Regions from separate parts of the Burkholderia sp. FW306-1C-G01B genome, predicted to be linked through region 1. Evidence: riboswitches for the same ligand, from Rfam matches in the RefSeq annotation. Region 1 holds a riboswitch; each other region holds the start of a gene.
The links. A riboswitch is a leader RNA that binds a small molecule or an ion and turns the genes downstream of it on or off. The one in region 1 is predicted to bind cobalamin.
Positions count from the first base shown of each region.

Region 1 (5,004 bases):
AGCCGGCGGTGCAGCCGCGCGAGGCCGGCCGTCACCGACGTCTTGCCCTGGCCGGACGCGGGCGCGCTGACGAACAGTGCGGGGCAGGCGGGCACGCTCAGAACTCCACGCCGCGCTGCGCCTTCACGCCTTGCTCCTTGTACGGATGCTTGACGAGCCGCATTTCAGTGACGAGATCGGCCGCGTCGATCAGCGCGTCGGGCGCGTGCCGCCCGGTGACGACGACATGCACCGACTCCGGACGCGCGACCAGCGTCGCGAGCACTTCGTCGAGCGGCAGGTATTCGTACTTCAGCACGGTGTTCAGCTCGTCGAGGATCACCATCCGGTAGTCGCCGCTTTCGATCATCCGGCGCGCCTCGTCCCAGCCCTTGCGCGCGGTCGCGATGTCGGCGTCGCGGTTCTGCGTGTTCCACGTGTAGCCGTCGCCCATCGTCACGAAGTCGCATTCCGCGACCGCGCCGAGGAAGTCGCGCTCGGACGTGTGCAGCGCGCCCTTGATGAACTGCACGACGCCGAGCCGCATGCCGTGGCCGAGCACGCGCACGGCCATGCCGAACGCAGCGGTGCTCTTGCCCTTGCCGTTGCCGGTGTGAACGATCAGCAGGCCTTTTTCATGGGTGGCGGCGGCCTGCTTCTTCTCGTGGCCGGCACGGCGGCGCTCGGCCATCCGCTGATGGGATTCGGAATCGGTCTTCATCGGGAATCGTCCTGTCGAAAGCGAAACAAAGGGTTCAGAGCGGGCCGGCGAGTGCGACCGTCACGCCGTTCCGGATGGATTTGGGGCCCAGCAGCCGGCCGTGCGGCGCCGCGAGCTGCGCGCACGGCTCGGCCACGCCCGCGACGCCGAAGCGTGCGAGCGCGGCGTCCGACGGGCCGCTCGCGGCCAGTTCGGGACGGCTCGCGAGTTGCGCCGCGTCGAACGCGACGAGCGGCCAGCCGCGTCGCGCGCACAGCGTGCGCAGCGCGCGGGCACGCGCCTTGTCGGCGAGCGTCGCGACGAGCGCCGGTTCGGCGGCCGGGTAGAGCGCCAGCGCCGCGCGGATCGCGGCATCGAGTTGCGCGGCCGTCACGCCCGCGCGGAACCCGACGCCGAGCGCGACGCGCATCATGCGCCGCCGCCGAGCGCCGCACGTACCGACGGATCGTCGGCAAGCGCCGCGACGCGGCCGATCACGACGATCGCCGGCGAACCGATGCCGGTCGCGCCGACGCGTTCGACGACGGTGTCGAGCGTCGCGAGCACGTGCCGCTGTTCGGGGCGCGTCGCGTTCTCGATCGCCGCGCACGGCGTATCGCCCGGCAGGCCGCCGTCGCGCAGCGCCGCCGCGATCGTGTCGAGCCGGCGGATGCCCATGTAGATCACGATCGTCATGCGCGTGGCCGCAAGCGCGCGCCAGTCGGGCTCGTCGGCGCCCGCGCCGTGGCCCGTGACGAAGATCACGCCCTGCGCGTCGCCGCGCTGCGTGACCGGAATGCCGAGCGCGGCTGGCGCGGCGATGCCTGCGGTGATGCCGTTCACGACCTCGACCGGGAAACCGGCCGCACCGAGCGCGGCCAGTTCCTCGCCGCCGCGGCCGAACACGAACGGATCGCCGCCCTTGAGCCGCGCGACGCTGCGGCCGGCGCGCAGGTGCGCGAGCATCGCGGCGACGATCGCTTCCTGCGGCGTCGATGCATGGCCGCCGCGCTTGCCGACATGCTCGATGTGCGCGTCGGCGCGCGCATGGCGCAGCACGTCGGGGTTCACGAGATCGTCGACGAGCAGCACGTCCGCCGCGCCGATCGCGCGCACGGCCTTGAGCGTCAGCAGCTCGGCGTCGCCGGGGCCGGCGCCGATGAGCCAGGCGCGGCTCATCGCGCGCGGCACGGCGCGCACCGTGTCGAAACAGTGGAAAGGGGACGGCGGGCGGCACATCGGCGGCCGGCGGACAGGCAATGCATGACGGATCGGGCGAAGCCCGCGCGAACGCGGGTGGAATGCGCACCCCATCCGTCCCCCGCGGATCGGGCGTTCGGCGAGCGTCGGGCTCGCCCCTTGCGTCGGCCGGTATCCGGGCTGGCCGCTTGCCAGGCCGCGGCCTTCCCGCCCGGCTGAAGGGCAGTGGCATCGTGGGCGGCATGGGCGCGAGCGCGGGGAAGCGCGTCGCGCGGGCGGCGTACCGTTGCGGGGACAGCACAGGCCGGGCGGACCTCCGCCTCCTGTTTCCCGTTTAACTGCATGCGCGGAATGCGCATGCGAGCACCGAACGCGGCGCTACGATAGCACAGCGATCCGCCCGCGCGAACCCGCTTCGCCGATGCCGGAAGCGGCCTCCGGCATGGCGCGGCGGCCATGCAAGCCGCCGTTCGGCGGGCCGCGCCGCCTTGACGCTCCCGCCCCCGACGCCTACACTCGCACGCGTTTTGGTGCTCGCGCGCGCCCTCCGGCGTGCGCAGTTAAACGGGAAACAGGGAGCCTGCCTGCGTCGCAGTCGAGCCAACCTGTGCTGCCCCCGCAACGGTAAGCGAACGCATCGTGCCCGCCGCGATGCAGCGCCGCTTCGCCGCATGCCGCGTGCATGCGGACGACCGCCACTGGATGCCCTGCGCATCCGGGAAGGCGAAGCGGCGTGTTCGTCAGCCCGGATACCGGCCTAAACGTTGGGGTTCAGCGCCGCGGGGAGGCGGCGCATCGTCCACGGCCGCAGCGTGCCCGACACCCGAGCGTTTCCCGATTCCCGTCGTCCGGCCGCCTGCGCGAGTGCGCATGATCCGGCGCGATGAAGGGCCGGACCGCACGGGGCGAGCAGCGACGGCCGTGTTGGCATTCTTCATGTCGACCGTTCGCAAAGGAGCGTCATGCTCGATTCGCTGTTTCGCCTGTTCAACGACAGTCCGTCCGGGCTGCGCGGCAAGATCGTCGCGATCTACGCGCTGCTGATCGCCTTCAACGCAGGCGCGTGGATCTGGGCGTTCGCCGCCTTCCACGGCCAGCCCGTGCTGCTCGGCACCGCGCTGCTCGCGTACGTGTTCGGGCTGCGCCATGCGGTCGACGCCGACCACATCGCGGCCATCGACAACGTCACGCGCAAGCTGATGCAGGAGGGCCGCAGCCCGCTCGGCGCGGGCCTGTTCTTCTCGCTCGGCCACTCGACGGTCGTGATCGTGATGTCGGTCGTGGTCGCGCTCACGGCCGCGTCGCTCGCGCGCTTCGAGAGCATGAAGGCGTGGGGCGGCGTGATCAGCACGAGCGTGTCGGCGTTCTTCCTGCTGGTGCTCGCGATCGCGAACCTGCTGATCCTGATTTCCGTCTACCGGACGTTTCGCGCCGCACGGCGCGGCGAGCCGATCGTCGACGCCGATCTCGACCTGCTGCTGAACCAGCGCGGCGTGCTCGCGCGTCTGTTCCGTCCGCTGTTCCGGCTCGTGTCGCGCAGCTGGCACCTGTATCCGGTCGGGTTCCTGTTCGGCTTCGGCTTCGATACGGCGACCGAGATCGCGCTGTTCGGCATCTCGGCGGCGCAGGTGCAGGGCGGTCTGTCGTTCTGGTCCGTGATGGCGCTGCCGATGCTGTTTACCGCCGGCATGACGCTGGTCGACACGACCGACGGCATCCTGATGATGGGCGCGTATCGCTGGGCGTACGTGCGGCCGATCCGCAAGATCTACTACAACATGACGATCACCTTCGTGTCGGTGCTGGTCGCCGCGCTGATCGGCGGCATCGAGGTGCTCGCGCTGCTCGCGGACAAGCTGTCGCTGCAGGGCCCCGTGTGGGACTTCGCGTCGATGGTGGCGTCGCACTTCGGCATGCTCGGCTACGTCGTGATCGGCCTGTTCCTCGCATGCTGGCTCGTGTCGGCCCTGATCTACCGGTTAAAGCGCTACGACGAGATCGACGTGACGATCTCGGCCTGACTCCCCTTACGACCCTGGATATTCCATGACCCTACGCAAGCTGCCCGTCACGATCGTCACGGGCTTTCTCGGCAGCGGCAAGACCACGCTGATGCGCCACATCCTGCAGCACGCCGAAGGCCGCCGCATCGCGGTGATCGTCAACGAATTTGGCGAGCTCGGCATCGACGGCGAAATCCTCAAGGGCTGCGGCATCGGCTGCGACGATGCGGAGGGCGCGCAGGACGAAGCGTCGGGCCAGCTTTACGAACTCGCGAACGGCTGCCTGTGCTGCACCGTGCAGGAAGAGTTCTATCCGGTGATGGAAGCGCTCGTCGAGCGCCGCGCGGACATCGACCACGTGCTGATCGAGACGTCGGGACTCGCGCTGCCGAAGCCGCTCGTGCAGGCGTTCAACTGGCCGACGATCCGCAACAGCTTCACAGTGGATGCAGTCGTGACCGTCGTCGACGGGCCGGCGGCCGCGAGCGGCCAGTTCGCGGAAAACCCGCAGGCCGTCGACGCGCAGCGCCGCGCCGACCCGAACCTCGACCACGAATCGCCGCTGCACGAGCTGTTCGCCGATCAACTATCGTCCGCCGATCTCGTGATCGTGAACAAGGCCGATCTCGTCGGCGACGCGCAGTTCGCGCAGATCGAAACCGCGATCCGCGACGAGATCCCGCCGCAGGTGAAGATCGTGCGCGCGACGCGCGGCGAGCTTGACCTCGCGATGCTGCTCGGGCTCGAATCGGCGTCGGAGGAAACGATCCACCTGCGCCACGACCATCACGGCTCGGCCGACGACGGCGATCACGATCACCATCACGACGACTTCGACTCGGTGGTCGTATCGGGCGACGCAGGCACGCGCGAAGCGACGATCGCGGCGCTGCAGCGTGTCGTCGAAGCGCACACGATCTATCGCGCGAAAGGCTTCGCCGCGCTGCCCGGCGCGCCGATGCGGCTCGTGATCCAGGGCGTCGGCCGCCGCTTCGACAGCTATTTCGACCGTCGCTGGCAGGACGGCGAAACGCGCGCGAGCCGTTTCGTGCTGATCGGCGAGGATCTCGACGCGGCCGCGCTGCAACGCGCGTTCGACGCCGCGTGCGCGGCCGAGCCGCA
Region 1 is NZ_JBYSWZ010000017.1:172,835-177,838, reverse strand. Features, by position in the region: gene AC3WLY_RS29290 (cobyrinic acid a,c-diamide synthase CobB) at 1-95, opposite strand, end outside; gene cobO (cob(I)yrinic acid a,c-diamide adenosyltransferase) at 98-700, opposite strand; gene AC3WLY_RS29280 (cobalamin biosynthesis protein) at 735-1,112, opposite strand; gene cobA (uroporphyrinogen-III C-methyltransferase) at 1,109-1,918, opposite strand; cobalamin riboswitch at 2,029-2,266, opposite strand; cobalamin riboswitch at 2,391-2,654, shown strand; gene AC3WLY_RS29270 (HoxN/HupN/NixA family nickel/cobalt transporter) at 2,842-3,900, shown strand; gene cobW (cobalamin biosynthesis protein CobW) at 3,926-5,004, shown strand, end outside.

Region 2 (5,004 bases), on a different contig from region 1:
GCAGCTTGATGCGACGCGTCTCCAGCACCGCATACGCGGTGCGGAACGCCTGCCGCCATTCGGCGTCGAGCTCGGTGACGAGAATCGGTTCGTCGATCTGCACCCATTCGACGCCCTGCGCGGTCAGCGTGTCGAGCAGCGCGCCGTACACGGGCAGCAGCTTCGGCAGCAGCGCGAGACGATCGGAATCGTCCTTCGCCTTGCCGAGCCACAGGTACGTGACGGGGCCGATGATCACCGGCTTGGCATTCACACCCTGCGCCTTCGCCTCGGCCAGTTGCTGGAGCAGGCGCGACGGGTCGAGCGAGAAGTTCGTGTCCGCGTGGAATTCCGGCACGATGTAGTGATAGTTCGTGTCGAACCACTTCGTCATTTCGCCGGCCGAGACACCGCCGCAGCACGCCGCATGCTCTTGCGCCGACTGCGCCGAACGGCCGCGCGCAACCCGGAAATAGTTGTCGAGCACGTCGCCGTGGAAGCCCTGCACGCGCTTCGGCAGGTTGCCGAGCGTGAAGCTCATGTCGAGCACCTGGTCGTAGAACGCGAAATCGCCGATCGGTGCCAGATCCAGATCGCGCTGGTCGTTCCAGTGACGCTGGCGCAGCTCGGCGCCGAGCGCCTTCAGCTCGTCGCGCGACGATTCGCCCTTCCAGTAGCGTTCGAGACCGAACTTGAGTTCGCGCTTCGCGCCGATGCGCGGAAAACCGAGGTTGTGTGTCCTGACCATGAAGCTGCCGTCCAGATGTAGTGAATGTCCGGCAGCCATGATAGGGATTTCAAACCATGAAATAAAATGGCATTATTTCATTCATCCATTAAATTTGTTCATGCATCTGTTGGGCGAGCGATATCCATGCTGGAACGATTCCATCTCGTCGTCATTCGTGAAGTCGAGCGCCAGGGCTCGCTGACCGCGGCCGCCAATGCGCTGCATCTCACGCAGTCGGCGCTCAGCCATACCGTCCGGAAAATCGAGCAGCAGCTCGGCACGCCGATCTGGGATCGTGAAGGCCGCGGCCTGCGGCTCACGCAAGGCGGGCAATATCTGCTGAAGCTCGCGAACCGGCTGCTGCCGCAGTTCGAACTCGCCGAGGAGCGGATGAGGCAGTACGCGAAGGGCGAGCGCGGCACGCTGCGCATCGGGATGGAGTGCCACCCGTGCTACCAGTGGCTGCTGAAGGTCGTGTCGCCGTATCTGTCGCGCTGGCCCGACGTCGACGTGGACGTGAAGCAGCGCTTCCAGTTCGGCGGCATCGGTGCGCTGTTCGGCTACGACATCGACGTGCTCGTCACGCCCGATCCGCTGAACAAGCCGGGCCTGCGCTTCGATCCCGTGTTCGACTACGAGCAGGTGCTGGTGGTCGCCGACTCGCACCGGTTCGCCAACGCCGACTACGTGACGCCCGAGCAACTGACCGACGAGATCCTGATCACGTACCCGGTCGAAACCGACCGGCTCGACATCTACAACCAGTTCCTGACGCCGGCCGGCATCGTGCCGAGGCGCCACAAGTCGATCGAGACGACCGACATCATGCTGCAGATGGTTGCGAGTGGGCGCGGCGTGGCCGCGCTGCCGAGATGGCTCGCCGACGAATACGCGGACCGGATGCCGGTCGTGCCGGTCAAGCTCGGCAAGCAGGGGATCGCGAAGCAGATCTTCCTCGGCATCCGCGAAGCGGATGCATCGATCGACTATCTGGCCGCGTTCGTCGCGCTGGCGCGCGAATCGACGTGGAGCGCGCCGCGCATGCTGCGCTAGGCACGCCCGTTGCAATGCGCGTCAGGCGGCGCGCATGCCGATGCGTTCGTCGCGTTCCACCCATGCGCCGAACAGCAGGCCGATCGTCGTCCACATGATCGCCTGCATGCCGATGGCCGCGACGCGGAACTTCCACAGCACGGCGGCCGGGAACGCGGCCGGCACTTCGTCGATCGACGGCAGTCCGAACTGCACGGCCGCGATGATCGCGATGAATACGAGGCCCGCGACGATCGACGCATTCCATTGGCCGAGCTTCGCTAGCAGATGGCGGCGCACGCTGACCGAGAACGCCATCGTCGCGATCGAGATCGCGATCATCAGGAAGAACAGGCCCGTGCGATAGCCGATCGTGTCGGGATCGCCGACCGACGGCGGATTGGCCGGGTACTTGATGTTCGGCACGATCACGAGCGCGACGAATGCCGCCAGCGCAAGCCACGCGGCCAGCGGCCGTGCCGGAAGGCGGCCGCCTCGCCCGTATGCATACGCAAAGACCAGCGAGAACAGCCCGCCGAATGCCGCGCCGTAGGTCACGACACCCGTCAACAGGCCGAGGCCGGCCTGCGTGTCGCGGCTGACCAGTTCGTGCTCGTGCTCCGGCACGTCGCCTTTGGCGGCCTCGAGCTTTTCTTCAAAGGAAATCGCCTGATCGACTTGCGGTTCGCCGACGATTTTCGCGAAACCGAACGTGAGGAGGCCCGCGGCGATGCCTGCGAGCATCCCGCGCATGAGCAGCTTTCCGACCATCGTGTACTCCGCGTCAGTGGCAGGGAAAGCCGAGCAGATGGCGGCCGTCGTGGACGAATTCATGAACGACCATGCCCGGCACGAGCGACGTCGCGCCTTGTTCCGCGCCGACGAAATAGAGTGCGAGCAGCAGGATCAGGCCGGCGAACACGGCCCACGGCAGCAGTTCACGGACGGGGATGGGTGCCGGCACGACAACCGGCTTCAGCACTGCTTCGCTCATGGATGCACCTCAGGGGAATCGCGCCCCGGCAAATGTTGGATGGGTACGAAGGCAGGTCTGGCTTCCGGGATCGGGATTCCCCGGTTACAGTGGCGCGACCGCGCCGGGATTGCACCGGCTTCCGCGTTTCGTATCGGGCGAATTGTACGCGCGAACGTCCGCGTATTGAAGGAGTGAAAGCCCGCGGACGACCGCGCACCCGCTCCGGCCCCTCCGGAAACCGACATGAACATGCATGCCTCGCTGCGCCTGATCGCACACGCATCGACCCGAGCGATGCGCACCGGCACGTTTCCCGACGACGATCCGCTCGATGCACGCGGGCTCGCGGACGCCGCCGCGCTGCGCAACCGATGGGCAGGCGTCGCCGGCTCGCTCGTGCTGTGCAGCCCCGCACGCTGCGCGCGGCAGACCGCCGATGCGCTCGGGTTGCTTGCCGACATTGATGACGCGCTGCGCGACATCGACTACGGAAACTGGCGCGGCAAGCGGCTGCACGACCTCGCGCGCGACCTGCCGGACGAACTGGGCGCATGGATCGCCGATCCGTCTGCGTCACCGCATCGCGGAGAGTCGTTCGAAGCCGCCGCTCGCCGCGTCGGCGCATGGTTGAACGCGCTGCCGCCTGGCCGCGACATCGTCGCGATCACGCATGCGGCGATCGTTCGCGCGGCCGTCGCACACGCACTGCGGATGGCTCCCTACGCTGCAGCCCGCATCGACGTCGCGCCGCTGTCGTGCACGACCTTCGTTGCATCGCCGCGCGGCTGGACGTTGACGACGAACGACGATCGGCGCGGCACCGGTGCGTAAGTCCCTGCCGTGTCGTGTTCACTATGTGGACAGAGATGCGAGCCGACGTGTCCCATCTCGGTCGCATGCCGACGTTCACCTTACATCGCTGCAAGACATACCGTTCGTCGTCTAGATTGTCATCAAACTGACTGCTGGCCGCAGCTAGGATCGGACGCGGTTCCCTTACGAGATGCCGCCATGAATCAACCCGCTTCGTCCGCCGCGAACAATCGCGGCTCCGTCGAGCGCAACCGGCAGGTCGGCTATGCCTTCTTCCTGCTGGTGCTCGCGATCGGCGCCGTCTATATCGCCACGCACCTGATCGCCGATCTGTCGCCGGTCCGCGAAGGATCGCTGTTCCCGTACCTGATGCTCGGCGCCGCGCTGCTGATCGCGCTCGGCTTCGAATTCGTCAACGGTTTCCACGATACCGCGAACGCGGTCGCCACCGTGATCTATACGCACTCGCTGACGCCGAACGTCGCGGTGATCTGGTCCGGCATGTGGAACTTCCTCGGCGTGATGGTCTCGAGCGGCGCTGTCGCGTTCGGCATCCTGCAGTTGCTGCCGGTCGAGCTGATCCTGCAGGTCGGCAGCGGCGCGGGCTTCGCGATGGTGTTCGCGCTGCTGATCGCCGCAATCGTCTGGAACCTCGCGACCTGGTATTTCGGGTTGCCTTCGTCGAGCTCGCATACGCTGATCGGCTCGATCATCGGCGTCGGGCTGATGAACCAGTTGATGCACGGGCCGTCGGGCACGAGCGGCGTCGACTGGGGCCAGGCGCTCGGCGTCGGCAAGTCGCTGCTGCTCTCGCCGATCGTCGGCTTCCTGTGCGCGTCGCTGCTGCTGCTCGTGCTGAAGGCCGTCGTGCGGATTCCCGAGCTGTACAAGGAGCCGCCGAAGGACCAGCCGCCGCCGTTCTGGATTCGCTGCCTGCTGATCCTGACCTGCACGGGCGTGTCGTTCGCGCACGGTTCGAACGACGGGCAGAAAGGGATGGGCCTCATCATGCTGATCCTGATCGGCACGGTGCCGACCGCGTATGCGCTGAACAAGGCCGTTACGCCTGCCGAATCGCAGACCTTCGTTGCGGTCGCGAACCAGGCCGCCGCGACCTTCGGGAAATACACGAACGGCGTCGCGCCGTCCGCGAACCCGCGCGCCGACGTCGAACACTACGTGCAGCGTCGCGAACTGACGCCCGCCGTGCTGCCGGCCGTACAGCAGTTGTCGACGTCGCTCGCGACCGCGGTCGGCGCGTCGGGCTCGATGGCAGCCGTGCCGCAGCGCGACGTCGACAACGTGCGCAACACGATGTATCTGGTATCCGAAGCCATTCGCCTGATCGAGAAGTCGGGCCAGCCCGCGCTTGCCGCTGACGACAAGCTCGCGATCGACAACTATCGCAAGCAACTCGATCACGCGACCAAGTTCATTCCGACATGGGTGAAAGTTGCCGTTGCGATCGCACTGG
Region 2 is NZ_JBYSWZ010000002.1:664,038-669,041, forward strand. Features, by position in the region: gene metE (5-methyltetrahydropteroyltriglutamate--homocysteine S-methyltransferase) at 1-727, opposite strand, end outside; gene AC3WLY_RS07305 (LysR family transcriptional regulator) at 854-1,762, shown strand; gene AC3WLY_RS07310 (CbtA family protein) at 1,784-2,512, opposite strand; gene AC3WLY_RS07315 (CbtB domain-containing protein) at 2,526-2,735, opposite strand; cobalamin riboswitch at 2,769-2,906, opposite strand; gene AC3WLY_RS07320 (histidine phosphatase family protein) at 2,961-3,548, shown strand; gene AC3WLY_RS07325 (inorganic phosphate transporter) at 3,729-5,004, shown strand, end outside.
Region 2: it holds a riboswitch for cobalamin, as region 1 does, so the genes downstream of both, AC3WLY_RS07315 (CbtB domain-containing protein) here and AC3WLY_RS29270 (HoxN/HupN/NixA family nickel/cobalt transporter) in region 1, are expected to answer to the same signal.

Region 3 (5,004 bases), on a different contig from region 1:
ACGATACTTCGGCGACGCCTGCGATGCCCGGCTCGGGGCAGCTCGAGTGATAGAACAGCACGCCGTCGCCGATCTTCATCGTGTCGCGCATGAAATTGCGCGCCTGATAGTTACGCACGCCGGTCCACGGCAGCGAGCGCTGCGGTGCGTTGGCGAGATCGTCGATGCTTGCTTCGTCCGGTTCGGACTTCATCAGCCAGTATTGCATGGATCGTGATCGACGCAGTAGGAGGCATGAGGGTCTGTTTGCATGCGCGTTGCACATGCAAACAGACCCTGAAAAAGAAAACGGCACCGGGACTCGCCCGATGCCGTTGGATAGGCCCCCGCCTTGGCCGCTAGGCCGGCATCCTGAACCTGAGGTTCAGAATTGGTCGCAGTTAGCAGCACTTCGGGTACATCAGACAGAGTGACGCGCGCGCCCGTGCTACAAATTTCCGCAACCGTGCACATGGCATTGGTTCAAGGAATATATGACCTTGGCGAACCAGGCAGGGAAGCTGACTGAACTGTGTTTCGATGCGCCAATTTGACCACCGTTGATCGCCGAGATCAAGGGGAATCGACGCATCGATTAAAACGTTACTGCGTCTCGTGCTGTGCGAGCACCGCGCCGAGCTGTTCGTTCATCTGGTGCATTGTACGACGGATTTCCTCCGCCGGAAATGCTTCACCGTGACGCACGCTCGTTTGCAGCCGCAGCAATTCCGATGCGAGCGACAGTGCCGCCATCACCGCGATGCGATCGGTGCCGCGTACCGAGCTGTTCGAGCGGATTTTCGACATTTCGGCGTCGACGCGCGCGACCGCCTCGAGCAGCGCCGCTTCGGTCTCGGCCGAACAGGCGAGACGATACGCCTGACCGAGAATCGAGACTTCGATCTGCTTGGTACTCATGCATGTTCTCCGTGGCTGGCCGCGTCATCGCCATCCGTACGCGCCTGCGCATCCAGCAGGTCGAGCTGGTTGTCGGCTTGCTCCGCGCTTTTCGAGCGCGGCAGCTTTTCGAGAATCGCGTTCAGTTTCACCTGTGCGTCGTCGATCTTTGCCGACAGCGTGTCGCGCTCGGCCGCGAGCGCATTGCGTTCATCGCGCAGTTGCGCGAGTTCCGCGCGGACCGTGTCCGCTTCCGCGCGCAATTGCGCGACCTGCTCCTCGAGCGCGAGCCGTTCCGAGTGATAGCGCTTGTTCAGCGAAATCAGACGGCCAATATTTTGAGATAGGGTTTCGAGTTCGTTGAGCATTTGCTGCGTCCTCTAAAGACCCAGCATTTTAGCGCGGAATAACGCGCAATCCGACATCTGTAACGTTTCCAGTCGTAACACCCCCGCTTCTTGCCGCGAATAGGCGCGCCACGTGCGGGTCCGGACGCTTCCTTGACGCTCGCGCGAGCGGCTCCTAAACTGGCGCCGCCTCGGTGCTCGCGCGTGGAACGCGCGGTTAAACGGGAAGCAGGGAGCGGGCTCCGCCGGGAGGCCGCCAACCTGCGCTGCCCCCGCAACGGTAAGCGGCCGCGTCCAGTGACGCAGGCCGGCTCAGGCGCGTTCCGCGTGCAGGTTTCGCACGCGGGCGCGGGCCACTGCGCGTCATCGCGCGGGAAGGCGAGCCGGTACGCCGCCAGCCCGGATACCGGCCGAGGCGGGGAGCCCGCACGGGCTTCGTGACGCGCGGCCTGCGGGGAGGCGGGGCGCGCAGTGCTTCACGGGATATCTTCATGCTGACCCCAATCGTCCGCACGGCGCTCGGCGCGCTCTGCGGACTGCCGCTTGCCGCCGCCGCGCAGACCTCGGCGCCCGCCGTACCCGCGGCAACGTCCGCCGCGCCAGCGGCCCGGCCTGCCGCTGCGACCATGCTCGAACCGGTCGTCGTCACCGCGCAGCGCGCGCCGCAGGCGCTGGCCGACACGATTCCGCAAACCACCGTATTCGACGCGCAGGATATCGCCGCGCATCCGGGCGCCGATCTGCCGACGTTGCTCGCGTTCGCACCCGGCGCGCAGATCGTGCGTAACGGTGGCCCCGGCGCGAGCGCGACGATGTTTCTGCGCGGCGCGGAGTCGACGCAGTCGCTCGTGCTGATCGACGGCGTGCGGGTCGATTCCGCGAGTCTCGGTGCCGCGCAACTGAGCCAGCTGCCGCTCGATCAGATCGAGCGCGTCGAGATCGTCAACGGCAACGTGTCGTCGCTGTACGGCTCGGGCGCGATCGGCGGCGTCGTGCAGGTGTTCACGAAGGACGGCGGCAATCATCCGCCGCGCTTCAACTTCGCGGTCGGAGTCGGCAGCTACGGCACTCAGACGCAGCAGGCCGGCGTAGCGGGCCGGCTCGACGGCGACGGGAAGACGACGTTCAGCGTGTCGATCGCACGCGACAAGGACAACGGTTTTTCCGCGCTCGACCCGGCGAAGAAGCCGAATGCGAACCCGAATGCGAACGGCTACCTGAACGAGAGCATCACCGCGGCGCTGCGCCACCGCTTCAACGACCGCTGGGATGCGGGCGTCAGCTACTTCCAGTCGAATGGCAACGACAGCTACGACAATGCGTGGGGCGTGCCGACCGACCTGAACAACCTCTATTCGCGCGTGCAGCAGGTGCGTGCGTTCGCGAACGGCAAGCTGACCGACTGGTGGACCGCTCACTTGAGCGTGTCGACCGGCAACGATCGCAGCCAGTCGGCGCTGAACGGCGTCTATACCGATCACTTCAATACCGACAACCGCCAGTACACGTGGCAGAACGATTTCCGGATCGCACCGGATCACCTGATCCAGGCCGGCTACGAGCGGCTCGACCAGCAGTTCATGTCGAATGCGTATGCCGCGCCGCAGCGTCACGTGAATTCCGGCTGGATCGGTTATTCGGGGCGCTTCGGCCGCCAGCAGTTCCAGGCGAACCTGCGCCGCGACCAGTACTCGGACTTCGGCGGCGCCAATTCCTACTATCTCGGCTACGGCCTTGAACTGACCGATCGCTGGAAGGTGACCGCGAGCTATTCGGACGCGTTTCGCGCGCCGAGCTTCAACGACCTCTATTACCCGATGGCCGGCAATCCGTCGATCCAGCCGGAGCACAGCCATTCGATCGAGGCCGCGCTGCAGTATGCGTCCGATGCGGTGGGCGTGATGCGGCTCACCGCGTTCCAGACGCGCTACGCGAACCTGATCAACTATCGGCCCGACGGGAGCGGTTTCTACTATATTGCGCAGAACGTCGGCAGCGCAAAGGTGCAGGGGCTCGAAGGATCGTGGCAGGGGCATGTCGGCGCGACCGACGTACGGGTTGCCGCCACGTTGCAGAACCCGGTCAACGAAACGCAGAATCAGGATCTCGACCGCCGCGCGCGACGTTTCGCGTCGATGGCCGTGAACCGCGCATTCGGCGCGTGGCGTGTCGGCGGCGAATGGCTCGTGAGCGGCGCGCGCAACGATCCGGGCGGCGGGCGGCTCGGCGGCTACGGGATCGTCAACCTGTCCGCGCGCTACAACATCACGAAGTCGTGGTACGTCAGCGCGCGCATCGATAACCTGCTCGACAAGGACTACGAGCTTGCATACGCCTACAACACGCCGAAGCGCGGCGCCTATGTCACGCTCGGCTGGCAGCAGCAGTAAGCGGATGCGCCGCGCGTCGTGCGCAGCGCCGTGCGCGGCATGAGCGCCGCGCGCGCCGCCGCGATCTGGGCCGCGCTGGCCGCCGCGGTCGCGTTGCTGTTCGTCGCGTCGCTGTCGATCGGCAGCGTGCCGATGTCGCCGTGGCAGGCGCTCGCGTCGCTCGTGCCGCATGGCGGCGACGCGCTGTTCGCCGACATCGTCCGCACGCTGCGCCTGCCGCGCGCGCTCGCGGGCTTTGCATGCGGCGCGCTGCTCGCGCTTGCCGGTGCACTGCTGCAGGTGCTGCTGCGCAACCCGCTCGCGGAACCGTACGTGCTCGGCGTGTCCGGCGGCGCGGCCGGGTTTGCGCTTGTCGCGATGATCGCGGGCGGTGCGTGGTGGCTCGTTGATGCGTCGGCGTTCGCCGGCGCGCTCGTGTCGGTTGCGCTCGTGCTCGGCCTCGCGCGCCGCGAGCTGTGGCGCGGCGACTCGCGTGACGCGTCGCCGCGGCTGCTGCTTACCGGTGTCGTGATCGCGGCAGGGTGGGGCGCGCTCGTCACGCTGCTGCTGTCGCTCGCGCCCGATGCGCGGTTGCGCGGGATCATCTTCTGGCTGACGGGCGACCTGAACGGCGTGACCGCACCGTGGTTCGCGTGGGGCGCGCTGCTATTGGCCGCATGTGTCGCGCTGCCGGCCGCGCCGCAATTGAACGTGCTGCTGCGTGGCGACGCGACCGCGCTCGCGCTCGGCGTACCCGTCGCGCGCCTGCGCGTGCGGATCTATCTCGTCGCGTCGCTGGCCGCGGCGGCCGCGGTGACGACGGCCGGCACGATCGGCTTCGTCGGCCTCGTCGTGCCGCACGCGCTGCGGCTCGCATTCGGCAACGACCAGCGCATGCTGCTGCCGGCCGCGATGCTCGCGGGCGGCGGCGGCGTGATGGCGGCCGACCTGCTCGCGCGCACCGCGATCGCGCCCGCGCAACTGCCGGTCGGCGTGATGACCGCGTTGATCGGCGTGCCGGTGTTCCTGTGGATGTTGCTGAGGAGGCCGATGCGATGACAGGCACTGCGCAGTACGCCGCTGCTTCCGGCAACGACATGGCCTGCGCGACCGTCGACCTGACGCTGAAGGCCGGCGCGCGCACGCTGCTCGACGGCTTTACGCAGGCCTTCCGCCCCGGCGAAATCTGGTGCGTCGCGGGGCCGAACGGCGCGGGCAAGACGACGCTGCTCGCGACGCTCGCGGGGCTGCACCCGCCGGCCGGCGGCCGGGTCGAGGTCGATGGCCGGCCGCTTGCCGCATGGCCGCCCACGCAGCTCGCGCAGCGTCGCGCGCTGATGCCGCAGCAACTGCACGATGCATTCAGCGCGACCGTGTTCGACACGGTGCTGCTCAACCGCTTTCCGTATCTC
Region 3 is NZ_JBYSWZ010000010.1:236,838-241,841, reverse strand. Features, by position in the region: gene AC3WLY_RS21440 (EVE domain-containing protein) at 1-208, opposite strand, end outside; RNA gene ssrS (6S RNA) at 320-501, opposite strand; gene AC3WLY_RS21430 (cell division protein ZapA) at 583-897, opposite strand; gene AC3WLY_RS21425 (ATPase) at 894-1,244, opposite strand; cobalamin riboswitch at 1,399-1,652, shown strand; gene AC3WLY_RS21420 (TonB-dependent receptor domain-containing protein) at 1,715-3,613, shown strand; gene AC3WLY_RS21415 (FecCD family ABC transporter permease) at 3,653-4,651, shown strand; gene AC3WLY_RS21410 (ABC transporter ATP-binding protein) at 4,648-5,004, shown strand, end outside.
Region 3: it holds a riboswitch for cobalamin, as region 1 does, so the genes downstream of both, AC3WLY_RS21420 (TonB-dependent receptor domain-containing protein) here and AC3WLY_RS29270 (HoxN/HupN/NixA family nickel/cobalt transporter) in region 1, are expected to answer to the same signal.